Regions from separate parts of the Streptomyces sp. URMC 123 genome, predicted to be linked through region 1. Evidence: riboswitches for the same ligand, from Rfam matches in the RefSeq annotation. Region 1 holds a riboswitch; each other region holds the start of a gene.
What was found. Region 1 has a riboswitch for cyclic di-AMP ahead of ACSNOD_RS03335 (C40 family peptidase). Riboswitches for the same ligand answer to the same signal wherever they lie in the genome.

Region 1 (3,184 bases):
CGTCGCGCGGGGCTTCGGGCGCGCGCTCCCGGCGCCGCGGCCCGCCGCCGGCCCGGGGCACCGTACGGGCCCGGCCCCGCGCCGCCGCCGTCTCACGGATCAGCGTCAGCAGCCCCAGCACCGTCACCACGGCCGCCGCCAGCACCAGCAGCGCGCCGCCGAGGCCGTAGCGGATGCCCTCGTCCAGCAGCGCCAGGCCGATCAGGGAGGCGATCACGGGGTTGACGACGGTGAGCGTGGCCAGCGGCGCCGTCAGCCCCGCCCCCCGGTACGACGCCTGCGACGTGGCCAGCCCTGTCACCGCGAGCACCGCGACCGCGACCAGCAGCGGCAGCTCCGCCAGCAGCGCCGCGCCCCGCCAGGCCGCGGCCGAGGTGATCGTCCAGTCGTCCACCACCGCCTTGACGAAGACCGACGCCACACCGAACGACACCCCGGAGGCGCAGGCCAGCGCCACCGCCCGGGCCGTGGGCCGCCCCCATCGCGCCGTCACCCCGGCCCCGGTCAGCACCCCGAGCGTGCCCACCGCCACGGCCAGCTGCTCGGCGCCGGTCAGGGGGCGGGACTCGCCGGAGCCCGTCAGCAGCAGCATCCCGGCCAGGCCCGCGGTGACCAGCACGGCGCCCCACCGTCCCGCCCGGCTCACCGGCCGCTTCACCCACACGGCCGCCATGGGCAGGGCGAACACCACGGTCAGCACCCCCAGCGGCTGAACGACGCTCAGCGGCCCCCAGCCCAGCGCCATCACATGCAGCAGGGCGCCCGCGCCGTTCAGGGCCACCGACGCCCACCAGCGCCCCTGGCGCAGCAGCGGCGCCCACCCCGGGGCGGAGCCGGCGGCGAGCCGCTCCTGCACGACGGCCGCGGCGGCGTAGGCGACGGCGGAGAGCAGGGCCAGTGCCACCGAGAGGGCGAGGGGGCTCATGTCCGGCCCCGGCGAGGGCGTCCGTTGCCGTTCATGCCACAACCTTCCTCCCGTACGGCCGCGTTGTCGTCGTCCGCCGGTCGGCTCCGGGTGTACTGCCGGTGGAGTACGGGGGCGGGCGCGGGCCGTCGTACGACGTGGCGGGGGCGGCCGGTGACCCGGGGTCAGGAGTGGTGCACAGCCGCCCTCATGGGGAGAAATCCGGCGGGACACGCCCGACCGAATGAGTAGTGAACATGTTCACAGAAGGCCGTTTCGGCTCTGAATTCGATCGGTTGATGGCGCAGTATCCATGACTGACGTTCAAGCCCCCGTCGTCGGGACGGGGCCGTCCGGGCGGACGCCGAGTCCTGCCACCACCCGGACGTGACCGACGCAGACGAGTTGGCAGGAGCGGGAGACCCGAGCACGACGGGCCACGACAGCGGTGGCCCTTGGGGTGAAGCCACGCATTGGCCGGGCACCTTCGCAGCCCGAACCCGACAGGTCATCTTTCGCAGGCGGATGACGAAGGGTTCACCCATGTCCGCGCGGACGCACATACCCACGCTCATGTCCCGGGCCGGCGCCACGGCCGCCCTCACCACCGCGGCCGTCGCCGCGACGGTCCTCGTCCCGGCGATGTCCGGCGGCGCCGAGGCCGCGAGCCCGGCCGGCACGGCGCTCAAGGCCGCCGCGGCCAAGCGGGGCGCCCCGTACCAGTACGGGGCGGCGGGCCCCAACCGGTTCGACTGCTCGGGGCTCACGCAGTACGCCTACAAGCGGGCCGGCAAGAACCTCCCGCGCACGGCGGCCGCCCAGTACAACCGGACCCGCCACATTCCCGCCTCCGGCCGACAGGCGGGCGACCTGGTGTTCTTCCACTCCGGACGGAACGTCTACCACGTCGGCATCTACGCGGGTAACAACACGATCTGGCACTCGCCGAAGCCGGGCAAGACCGTGCGCCAGGAGAAGATCTGGACCAACAGCGTCTGGTACGGCCGCGTGAGCTGATTCGGGCGAACCGGCCCCGGCGAACCGGCCCTGCGAACCAGCCCCGGTGCACCGGCCCCGGTGCACCGCCCGCGGCCGAAACGCAGCCGCCCCCGGCCCATGACGGGCGGGGGGCGGAAGCCGCTTCTCGACGGGTCAGCCCACGGACTGGCCCGCGTCCGGTTCCAGGACGCCCATCGCCACCAGGATGATCAGGGCGATGCCGAGCAGGATGCGGTAGACCACGAAGGGCATGAAGCTCTTGGTCGAGATGAACCGCATGAACCACGCGATCACCGCGTATCCCACCACGAAGGCGATGACCGTGGCGAAGGCCGTGGGGCCCCAGGCGACATGGCCCTCGCTCATGGCGTCCTTGAGCTCGTAGCCGCCCGAGGCCAGCACGGCGGGGATGGCGAGCAGGAAGGAGTACCGGGCCGCCGCCTCCCGGGTGTAGCCCATCAGCAGGCCGCCGCTGATCGTCGCCCCGGAGCGGGAGACGCCGGGGATGAGGGCCATCGCCTGGCAGACGCCGTAGACGAGGCCGTCGCGCACGGTGAGCTCGGAGAGCGTCTTGCGCTCGCGGACCGCGCGGTGTCGGCCGCCGTTCTCGTCACGTGCCGCCAGCCGGTCGGCGACTCCGAGGACGATGCCCATGACGATGAGCGTGGTGGCGGTCACCCGCAGATCGCGGAACGGGCCCTCGATCTGGTCCTTGAGCGTGACCCCCAGCACACCGATGGGGATCGAGCCGACGATCACCAGCCAGCCCATCTTCGCGTCGTGATCGGAGCGCAGCGACTTGTCGAACAGCGAGCGGCACCACGCCGAGATGATCCGCGCGATGTCCTTGCGGAAGTAGATGAGGACGGCGGCCTCGGTCCCGATCTGGGTGATGGCGGTGAACGCCGCCCCCGGGTCCTCCCACTGCGCGAATGCCGCGGTCAGCCGCAGATGGGCGCTGGAGGAGATCGGCAGGAACTCGGTCAACCCCTGGACGAGCCCCAGGATGAATGATTCGAACCACGACATGAGACGTAACGCATCCAAGCAATGATCATGGCCTGACCTGCTGGACCACAGGTCACGCGGGGTTTTCCGGGCATCCGGCCGACGGGCGTGTCCCCTTCTGCGGGAGGTGGCCCGCTGCTGCGGGAGGCGGCCCGCGGCGAGCCGCCGCCGCCCCCTCGCCGACTCCTTCGACGCGGAGCCGGTCGACCGCCCTCCGCCTGACGTGCCCCCGATGAGGATCACCGGCCTCGGCGGAGGGAAGCCTAGCGCCCT
Region 2 (3,184 bases), on a different contig from region 1:
GTCGGTCACCCGGGCGCGGAGGTACGTGACGTCCGTCCTCGGCGAATGGGGGCTGCCGGACGGCGCGGAGGAGGCGGACACCGTCCGCGTCATCGTCTCCGAGCTCGCCACCAACGCCGTTCAGCACACGTTCGGACTCTCGCCCACCTTTACGGTGAAGCTCCATCTCGACCGGGACGAACAGCTGCGGATCGGGGTGACCGACAGTCACCCGCGCTGGCCGAGGCGGCTGCCCGCCGCGGTGCAGCAGGACAACGGCCGGGGCATGGTCATCATTCGCTGGCTCACCGCCGAGTCGGGCGGCAAACTCTCCGTCATTCCGACGGCGGAGGGCGGAAAGACGGTATGGATCGCGCTGCCGTGGCCGGTTCCCGCCGCGCATTGAGCGAAGAGGTCGTTGAAAGGCGCGAGGACAGGGCCGACGAGGCCCGGGGGGCCGTGCCGAATACCGTCACGTATTGCGGCCGAAAGGTTCTCGTAATCGGCGCGCAATAGTGCCTGTCGCTTTTCGGCCGCGCGGGCGCCCGTCCGCGGCCGGCACCGAGGGGACGGCACCGGGGACGGCATCAGGGACTGCGCCGGGGAGGGCATCGGAGGCGGCGCCGGGGACGGCGCAGCACCGAGGGACGGCTCGTCCTTCGCGGTGCCCGGCCTCGGCCGGGCACCGCTCGGCGGTTTCAGTTGACGCGTCCGTAGGAGACGCTACGGGTCCAGATCTTCTCCAGGCGCACCACGGCGCCGCGCTTGGGGGAGTGCCAGATTCTGCCCTGCCCCGCGTAGATGCCCACATGGTGGATGTAGCCACCGGAGTGGAAGAAGACCAGATCACCCGGCTGGCGCTGGGACGCGGGGACGTGGGTGGTCCGGTTGTACTGGGCCGCGGCCGTGCGGGGGAGCTGCTTGCCGACTCGCTTGAAGGAGTACTGCGTCAGCCCCGAGCAGTCGAAGCTGTACGGCCCGGCGGCACCCCATCGGTACGGGGCGCCCTTCTTGGATGCCGCTATGTGCAGCGCCTTCGTGGACGCTGTCAGGGACTGGGCCTCCGGCGCGGCGCCGGGGACCAGCAGGGTCCCGCCGACGGCCGCGAGAGTGAGGGCGGAGACGGCGCCGGCCCGGGAGATGAACGCCGGGCGAGCGGACGGTGAGCGGTTCTCGGCGGAGGGGTCTTCTGCGGAATGATCTGTGGAACGATGATGTCCATGCGCGGACATGCGCAAACCCTTCGTCATCCGCCTATGAAGGATGACCTGTCGGGTTCGGGCTGGCGAAGATGCCCGGCCGCTGCTGCGGCTTCACCCCAAGGGGCGGCGGCGTGGTGTGCGGTCGCCCCGGACTGCTCGGGTCCTCCACTCCTGCCGATTCCCTGATGTCGACCAGGCGTCCGGTGCGGCGGCAGGACTCGGCGTGCGCCCGGACCGCCCCGCCACGGCGGCGGGGGCTTGTCGTCGAAGCGATCGTCACGCACCGCCGCCGCCGATTCCGAGTCGAAACGGCCGTTTGTGAGCCTCCTCACGACTGCTCCGTTCAGGTGGACAAAACCCCATTCGCTCCGGACGGGCTTTCCGGCACGAGCCTCTGACCAGCGGCGGAGCGGATCGTACGAGGCGGGGGCTCGGCGTCCTGCGCAAGTCGATCAGGCTGGTCGTCCAGTGATCCCTTCGCCGATCGAGTGAGCCCGATCGGCGTAGGGCGGGTCGGTACGGCGATCCGCCGCCCTCAACTTGGCTGTGCCGGTGGCACGGTGACCGGGATCGCGCGCCGTTCCCCGACCCCCGCTCAGGGGGTTCGCACCGCGGTGAGGTGGTGTGCGCCGCGTTCGCCGCGCTCGTCCGCCGGTCTCGGCGTGACACGCGGCGCGACGGGCCCGGGCCGCGGTCCCCGGCCGCAGCGGTCGGGCGGGCCCGCGCACCGACCGACGACCCGTACGACGCCGCGTCAGTTCGTGTGCTCCGCAGCCGACTTGGGGCGCTGGCGCCTCGCCGTGCCGCGACGCGGGGCTCGCCGCGGGAGTGGGGGAGCGCCCCGCTCGCCGCCGTCGGGTTCGCCCCGGTCACCGGTCGCCGCCCGCCCGCGCCAGGCGGTCGCCATGGGTCGCACCGCGGGCGGCACGATCGTCACCGCGCGCCGCACGCGCCGTCCGGCGACGGTGATCGCCGATGTCCATGGGGACGCAAAAGGACAGTTAACACGGTGGAAAAGGTTGCGCAGTAATGTGCAATTCCCTCGCCCGAGCGGAAGAACCGCACTTCAGCGGGGGTTTGACCTCGGATAGTGTCCCGCTGCGTCCAGGCGGGACCCGGGGTCGGCACAACTGCCGCGCGCCGGTGTGAACCGCCGGGCGCCCATCGCCCGTGAACGGGGCGAAGGGGACGACTGTGAGGTGGGAAGCGTGCAACTGACTCCGCATGAGCGGGACCGACTGCTCATTCATGTGGCCGCCGACGTGGCGCGCAGGCGCCGGGACCGCGGAGTGCGCCTCAACCACCCGGAGGCGGTCGCGCTGATCACCACCCACATCCTGGAGGGCGCCCGCGACGGCCGCACGGTGGCCGAACTCATGGCGTCCGGCCGTACGGTCCTCACCCGGGACGACGTCATGGAGGGCATACCCGAGATGATTCACGACGTCCAGGTCGAGGCGACCTTCCCGGACGGCACCAAGCTGGTCACCGTCCACGAGCCGATCGCGTGACGGGGGCCGCGCCGATGATCCCCGGAGAGATCCTGCACGCGCCGGACCCCGTGGTGCTCAACGAGGGCCGCGAGGTGACCCGGCTGACCGTGCTCAACGCGGCCGACCGGCCCGTCCAGGTGGGCTCCCACTACCACTTCGCCGAGGCCAACCCCGGTCTGGACTTCGACCGGACCGCGGCGTACGGCCTGCGGCTCGCCGTCGCCGCCGGCACCGCCGTGCGCTTCGAGCCGGGCATCCCCGTCGAGGTCGAGCTGGTGCCCCTCGCCGGCCGGCGCGTGGTGCCGGGGCTGCGCGGGGAGACGGGCGGAGCGTTGGACGCGCGGCGCGCGTCGCCGCGCCCCGGGGCGTCGCCGTCCGCCGCGGCCCGCTCCCCGCTCCCGGCCGGAGCGACGGCGCCACAGGCAGGGGTGGCGAACGCGTCCGACGCCGGGCGTCCGCCGGCGCCGGCCGGCGCGGGGGCGCGGCATGGCTGAGCTCACCCGCGCCGCC
Region 3 (3,184 bases), on a different contig from region 1:
CCGCGCCCAGCGGCTCCAGCAGCGCCCGGATGTCCAGGAGGTCGGCGGCCTCCCGCTCGGACGGCTGGGCGACACAGGCGCCGGCGTGCCGGCGGGTGGTGACGAAGCCCTCGGACTCCAGCGTGCGCAGGGCCTCCCGCACGGGCACCCGGGAGACCCCGTGGCGGCGGGCGAGGAGCTCCTCGGTCAGCCGGCCGCCGGGCGGGTGGACCCCGGAGACGATGTCGTCACGGATCGCGTCGCAGACCGCGTGCGCGGGGATGCCGCCGCCCGCCGCGTCGCCGTTCACCGTCGACTCCGCATTCTTCGGCCCTCCGCCTTTCGCCGCCCCGGAAACATTCTTCACCGCGAAACGAACCCAATTCCCTCGCTGCGGCGACTCTAGGGCAGCGCGGCGCGATTTCCGATGGCGCCGGTGATTTCATGCATATCTTTTGGCCGGAACGCGACGCGTCCTGGCCAGGGTCGCGGCGGGGCGGGGAGAAACCCGAGGGCCCCGGCGCATGCGCCGGGGCCCTCGGGGAAGGCGGAAGGAAGCCTCGAAGAGATCAGATGTTCACGCCGTGCGAGCGGAGGTAGGCGATCGGGTCGATGTCCGAGCCATAGGTGGCGCCGGTGCGGGCCTCGAAGTGGAGGTGCGGACCGGTGGAGTTGCCGGTGCTGCCCGACAGACCGATCTGCTGGCCCGGGGTGACGGTCTGGCCCGCGGACACGGACACGGACGACAGGTGCCCGTACTGCGTGTAGGTGCCGTCGGCGTGCTTGATGACGACGTTGTTGCCGTAGGCGCCGCCCCAGCCCGCCTCGACCACGGTGCCGGAGGCCACCGAGCGCACCGTGGTGCCGGAGGCGGCGTGGAAGTCGATGCCGGTGTGGCTGCCGGACGACCAGTTGCCGCCGGAGGCCTTGTACTGGGTGGAGACGTAGGAGCCCTCCACGGGCGCCACATAGGCCATCAGGCGCTTGCGCTCCGCCTCGCGGGCGGCCCGCTCCTGGGCCTCGCGCTCGGCCTTGGCCTGCGCCTCGGCGCGCCGCTTCTCCGCCTCGGCCTGCTTCTTGGCCTCGGCCTCGGCCTTCGCCTTCGCGGCGGCCTCGTCGGCCATGTGCTGCTGCGTCTGGGCCTGGGCGTCGATGGTCTCGGTCATCGTGTCACCGATGACGATCGCCTGGTTGAGGCCGGTCGTCTCGACCGAGGGCGCCTCTCCGCTCGCCGCGACCGCCGGGCTGGCCAGGGTGGCGACGACGCCGGTGGTGGCGAGGGTGGCTATGCCCGCGATGTTCGCGCCGGAACGGGCCATACGGCCCGGACGGCGGTGCTTCCCGGTGGCACGGGTGAACGCCATGGGGTGGCGTGCTCCTTTCCTTCCTTCTCGCCTACCGGGTTAGCTGACGGGTTCGGAGCAGGAAGGTCTCCTACGGGCCCCTCGTCAAAGGCGCCCGATTCACCCCAGGGACGTTTGGGTCCCCGGCTCCCCTGGCTCGCGCCATGCGGGGACTCGGCGATGACTGTCCGCCAGTCGCGGGTGCGACTGTGATGCTCGGTCGAACAGCCGGACCGACGCTAATCGGCTCGTCTTTCAATCGGCAAACAGAACGGGGCTTTTGTAGCGCACGCCACAGGAAAGACGGGCAACCTCTCCAATAAAACGGACAAAGGACGCACCTCGGGCCCCAAGAGGGGCCGAGATGCGTCCTGTTCACCGCGCGGCACGGGGGTCCGTACGGTCGTCGCACCGGCTTCGGTCCGTACGGACGCGCGCTTCGCTCCGTACGGCACCGGCCTTCCGTCCGTACGGGCACCGGCTTCGACCCGTACAGTCGTCGACTTTCCGTCCGTACGGACGCGCGCCGCGGAGCGGGTCAGCCCTTGATGATGCTGACCTCGCCGATGCCCAGCTCCCGCACCGGCTCCGCGATGCTGGAGGCGTCACCCACCAGTACGGTCACCAGCCGGTCCACGGGGAAGGCGTTGACGACCGCAGCGGTGGCCTCCACCGTGCCGGTCTCCGCGAGCCGGGCGTACAGCTGCGCCTGGTAGTCGTCGGGCAGGTGCTGCTCCACCTGGTCGGCGAAGGTGCCCGCGACGGCCGCGGCGGTCTCGTACTTCAGCGGCGCGACGCCCACCAGGTTCTGCACCGCGACGTCCCGCTCGGCGTCGGTGAGCCCCTCGGCGGCGAGCGTGCGCAGCACCTTCCAGAGGTCGGCGAGCGCCGGCGCCGTGGACGGGGTGTCCACCGAGCCGCTGATGGCGAGCATGGCGGCCCCGCTGCCGTCGGGCGCGGACAGCAGCACCTGGCCGAACGCCCGTACGCCGTAGGTGTAGCCCTTCTCCTCGCGCAGCACGCGGTCGAGCCGGGAGGTGAGGGTGCCGCCCAGGCAGTAGGTGCCGAGCACCTGCGCCGGCCACACGCGGTCGTGGCGGTCCGGCCCGAGCCGGCCGATCAGCAGCTGGGTCTGGACCGCGCCGGGGCGGTCGACGATCACGACGCGGCCGGTGTCGTCCGCCGTCACCGGCGGCACGGGCCGCGGTTCGGCGGTGCCGCCGGTCCAGGCGCCCAGGCTGTCGGCGAGCGCCGCGTCGAGGTCGATGCCGGAGAAGTCGCCCACGACCACCGCGGTGGTCGTCGCGGGGCGCACATGGGCCTCGTAGAAGGCGCGCACGGCCGCGGCGTCGATGCGCTCGACGGTCTCCAGCGTGCCCTGCCGGGGGCGCGACATCCGCGACTCGGCGGGGAACAGCGTCTGGGACAGCGCCATGGCGGCCCGGCGGCCGGGGTTGGCGAGCTCGTGCGGGATCTCGTCCAGCCGGTTGCGCACCAGCCGCTCGACCTCGCCGTCGGGGAAGGCGGGGGCGCGCAGCGCGTCGGCGAGGAGCCCGAGCGCCTTGGTGAGCCGGGAGGCCGGCACCTCCAGGGAGACCCGGACGCCCGGGTGGTCGGCGTGCGCGTCCAGGGTCGCGCCGCAGCGCTCCAGCTCGGCGGCGAACTCCTCGGCGGTGTGCTTGTCGGTGCCCTCCGACAGCGCGCGGGCCATGATCGTGGAGACCCCGTCGAGGCCCTTGGGCTCGGCGTCCAGCGGCGCGTCGAGGTTGATCTCGACGGCGACGACCTGCTGGCCGGGGCGGTGGCAGCGCAGGACCGTCAGGCCGTTGGGCAGGGTGGCGCGCTCGGGGGCCGGGAAGGCC
Region 4 (3,184 bases), on a different contig from region 1:
GCGGCCTGCGTTCGGGCAGCGGACGGCCCTCGCGGCGGGCGGCGAGCACGGCCAGGGCGAAGCGGCCCTCCTCCAGGGCCTCGGTCACGGCCCGCACGTCGTCCGGGTGGCGGGCGGCCGCCATGGCGGCCTTCGCGCGTTCGTAGGCGTCGAGCCCGCGCCCGTAGTCCTCGCGCATCGCGTCGTCCGCCTCGGGCGACGCCGGCTGGAAGTCCAGCCGGTCGAGCTCCTCGCCGAAGGCGGTGATGTCCTCGTCGACGACGGTCCGCAGGCGCTCCAGCTGGGCCCGTTCCTCCTCGGCCCGGCGCTTCTTGCTCCGCTGATGCATCAGGAACGCTCCGCCGCCGCCCGCGGCGAGCAGGGCGACGAGCGCCACTGCGGCGCCGGCGCCGAGGCCGCCGCCGGAGGAGCCGCTGTCCCAGGAGGACGGCGCCCGGCCGTTCGCCTGCCGGAGCGCGTCGTCGACGAAGCTCTCCAGCTGGGCCGCGGCGTCGCCCGGGTGGGACCGCCCGACCTCGCCGGTGAGGTTGCTGACGGCGTTGCGCGGCATCACGCGCGGATCGGCGCCCGCGCTGAAGCGGTCACCGAGCTGGACGGCGTACACGCCGGTGATCCCGGTCTTGGCGCGCAGGTCCTGGAGGAGCGTGCCGGGCGGGTACTCGGGCGCGGTGGGCAGCACGGCCACGAAGACCGGCTTGCCCGCGTCCTCGATCTTGTCGGCGAGGGCCTTGGCGCGGTCCGGTGGGAGTCGGTCGGACGCCCGCGGGTCGACGTAGACGGGCCCGTCGTGCAGGGCGTCCGCGGCGGCGTCGAGGCCGTCGGCCGCGCGGGCGCTCGTGGTGGTCGCGGCGGCCGCCATCAGCAGCGCCGTGAGGAGTGCGGCGAGAAGGGCGAGGGGACGCACCCGTATCCGCCGCGCCTGCCGCCTCCGCGGCCGGCGCGCCGATCGGCTGCCCGCCCGGCGCGATGCGCTGGTCATATGTACGACGCTACCCGATGCGCGCCGTTTATCCGCAGGGTGCGGGCGTCATCGCTTCACGGGGTGAGCGTGGGGATGCGCCGCGTCATCGCCCCCGAAGGGAGGTCCCGGGCAGGGGGGCCGCGGAGGCGCGAGCGGGGCGGGCCGCATCGCATAACAACTGATGAACGATCAGATGAAGGCAGGTTTGACGAGGGGGGATCAGTTCGGGCGCATAGATGGGGAAATGGCCGGAGAAGGTCACCTGTCGGTTCGCAATGATCAAGCTGCGCGGCTTGGAAAGAAGTGACTCTTTCTATTAACGTTCGATAACGCAGTGCGGTCGTCCCAGCTGCCACAAGAGGCGGCACCGTGCGCCGTCGCCGAATCCCGCACCACGAGGAACCGGGGAACCACCACCCTGGGGTGAATCGGTGCCTCCACCCGCCCATGGGCCCGTCCAGGCGCCCATGGACCACGGATCACAGCTCGCGGCCCCGCGCCGCGTCACGATCACGGGTCGCCGTCGTGGAGGAGCCGTAGGAGACCTTCCTGCTCCGAACCCGTCAGCTAACCCGGTAGGCGAGGAGGAAGGAAGGAGAGCGCCCGCATGGCGCCCAACACCCCCACCGGTTCGGCCGGATACCCCGGATTCGTCGCCGAGCCCCCGGCCGGCGGCGGCGAGGGCGGCACCTGGAACCCCACCGCGGAGTCCGTCGCCCCGGTCCGCGGCCGCCATCGCGTGGTCAAGCAGCGCGGCGGCTCGATGGCCCGCAGCTCGGCCGTGCTGGGTGTCGGCGTCATCGCGGCGGTCGGCGCCGGCGGCATGGCCACTGCCAAGGAGCGGCCCCCGGTCTCCATCGCCGTGCCCGACCTCTCCCGGGTCGTGAACCAGCTCCCCGACGCAGAGTCCCTGCCGGGCATCGGCTCTCTGGTGAGGGGCGACGCCGCCGCCGAGGGTGCCACCGCGGGGGACGCGGGCACCGCGCGGCAGGCCGCCGCCCCGCTCACCCAGGCCGGCCTGACCACGGCCGAGGCGGAGCAGGGCACCGGCGCGGGCGAGGCGCTGCGCGCCCGCATCATGCGCCAGGCCGAGCAGCAGCAGTCGGCGGCCGACGCCGCGGAGCGCACCGCCGCCGAGCGCGCGGCGGCCACGTCGGCGGCGGCGGAGGCCGCGGAGACCGCCCAGGCGCAGGCCGAGGCGGAGGCCGCGGAGGAGGCGAAGCGGAAGAAGGCCGCGGAGGACGCCCAGGCGCAGGCCGAACGCGCGGGGGGCGGCGGCGAGGAGGACGGCGGCTCGGGCGGCTCCGGCGGTTCGGGCGGCGGTGACGAGGACGGGTCCGGGGGGACGGCCAAGGCGTCGGGCGGCCATGTCGCGCCACTGGCCTCGTACACCCTGACCTCGACCTTCGGCGAGTCCGGTTCCATGTGGTCGCGCAACCACACCGGCCAGGACTTCGCCGCCCCGACGGGCACCCCGGTCAAGGCCGTGCACGGCGGCACCATCACCCAGGCCGGCTGGGCGGGCGCGTACGGCTATCGCATCGTGCTCACGCTGCCGGACGGTACGGAGATCTGGTACTGCCATCTGTCGTCGATGACGAAGACCTCCGGTTCGGTCGGGGCCGGCGAGACCATCGGCCGGGTCGGCGCCACGGGCAATGTCACCGGACCGCATCTGCACCTGGAGGTCCGGCCGGGCGGCGGCTCGCCCGTCAACCCGCTGTCCTGGCTGCGCGGCCACGGCGTCGACGTCTGAGCGGGCGGCTGCGGGGGCCATAACCGGAACGTGCCGGGGTCCGCAACCGGAACGGATTTCGCTGGGCAGCGGGCCGCCGCCGGGCCCTCTCGTAAGGGCCGCGTCCGCCGAACACCCCGTACGGGAACGGGAAACCCGTGGTCGCGGCGGTGCGTTTGCGGCCGTACATCGCATGCATGAGCCTTGGTCGTACGGGAACCCGCTTCGGCGACTTCCGCGACGAGGAGGGTGCGATGACGACCGCCGCTCACCGAGAGGATCACGGGGAGGACCAAGGGGACTGCCGGGGAACGGGGCGCATCGTCCCCAAGGCGGCCCAGGGGAGAGACCAGGGCCCGGCCCCGGCCGGAGACGCGCCGAGGGGACCGGGCGACGACCCCGGGGGCAGGGGTGAGGGCGGCCCCCGAATAGCCGAGGGCTCCCGACCGCCCGCCGCCGAGACCCGCGCCGCTGATCCGCGCGCCGCC

Region 2: another riboswitch for cyclic di-AMP. It lies ahead of ACSNOD_RS21100 (C40 family peptidase); the one in region 1 lies ahead of ACSNOD_RS03335 (C40 family peptidase).
Region 3: another riboswitch for cyclic di-AMP. It lies ahead of ACSNOD_RS17430 (M23 family metallopeptidase); the one in region 1 lies ahead of ACSNOD_RS03335 (C40 family peptidase).
Region 4: another riboswitch for cyclic di-AMP. It lies ahead of ACSNOD_RS26580 (M23 family metallopeptidase); the one in region 1 lies ahead of ACSNOD_RS03335 (C40 family peptidase).

Annotation. Positions count from the first base shown of each region.
Region 1 is NZ_JBPQTV010000012.1:32-3,215, forward strand. It holds partial or broken gene ACSNOD_RS03330 (DMT family transporter) at 1-925, opposite strand, end outside; cyclic di-AMP (ydaO/yuaA leader) riboswitch at 1,290-1,444, shown strand; gene ACSNOD_RS03335 (C40 family peptidase) at 1,448-1,921, shown strand; gene ACSNOD_RS03340 (undecaprenyl-diphosphate phosphatase) at 2,057-2,932, opposite strand; gene ACSNOD_RS03345 (PP2C family protein-serine/threonine phosphatase) at 3,175-3,184, opposite strand, start outside.
Region 2 is NZ_JBPQTV010000198.1:2,621-5,804, forward strand. It holds gene ACSNOD_RS21095 (ATP-binding protein) at 1-385, shown strand, start outside; gene ACSNOD_RS21100 (C40 family peptidase) at 678-1,211, opposite strand; cyclic di-AMP (ydaO/yuaA leader) riboswitch at 1,216-1,390, opposite strand; gene ACSNOD_RS21105 (urease subunit gamma) at 2,390-2,692, shown strand; partial or broken gene ACSNOD_RS21110 (urease subunit beta) at 2,707-3,015, shown strand; gene ACSNOD_RS21115 (urease subunit alpha) at 3,161-3,184, shown strand, end outside.
Region 3 is NZ_JBPQTV010000137.1:9,551-12,734, reverse strand. It holds gene ACSNOD_RS17435 (GntR family transcriptional regulator) at 1-262, opposite strand, end outside; gene ACSNOD_RS17430 (M23 family metallopeptidase) at 549-1,343, opposite strand; cyclic di-AMP (ydaO/yuaA leader) riboswitch at 1,358-1,512, opposite strand; gene ACSNOD_RS17425 (M16 family metallopeptidase) at 1,861-3,184, opposite strand, start outside.
Region 4 is NZ_JBPQTV010000338.1:2,150-5,333, forward strand. It holds gene ACSNOD_RS26575 (hypothetical protein) at 1-859, opposite strand, end outside; cyclic di-AMP (ydaO/yuaA leader) riboswitch at 1,330-1,558, shown strand; gene ACSNOD_RS26580 (M23 family metallopeptidase) at 1,569-2,717, shown strand.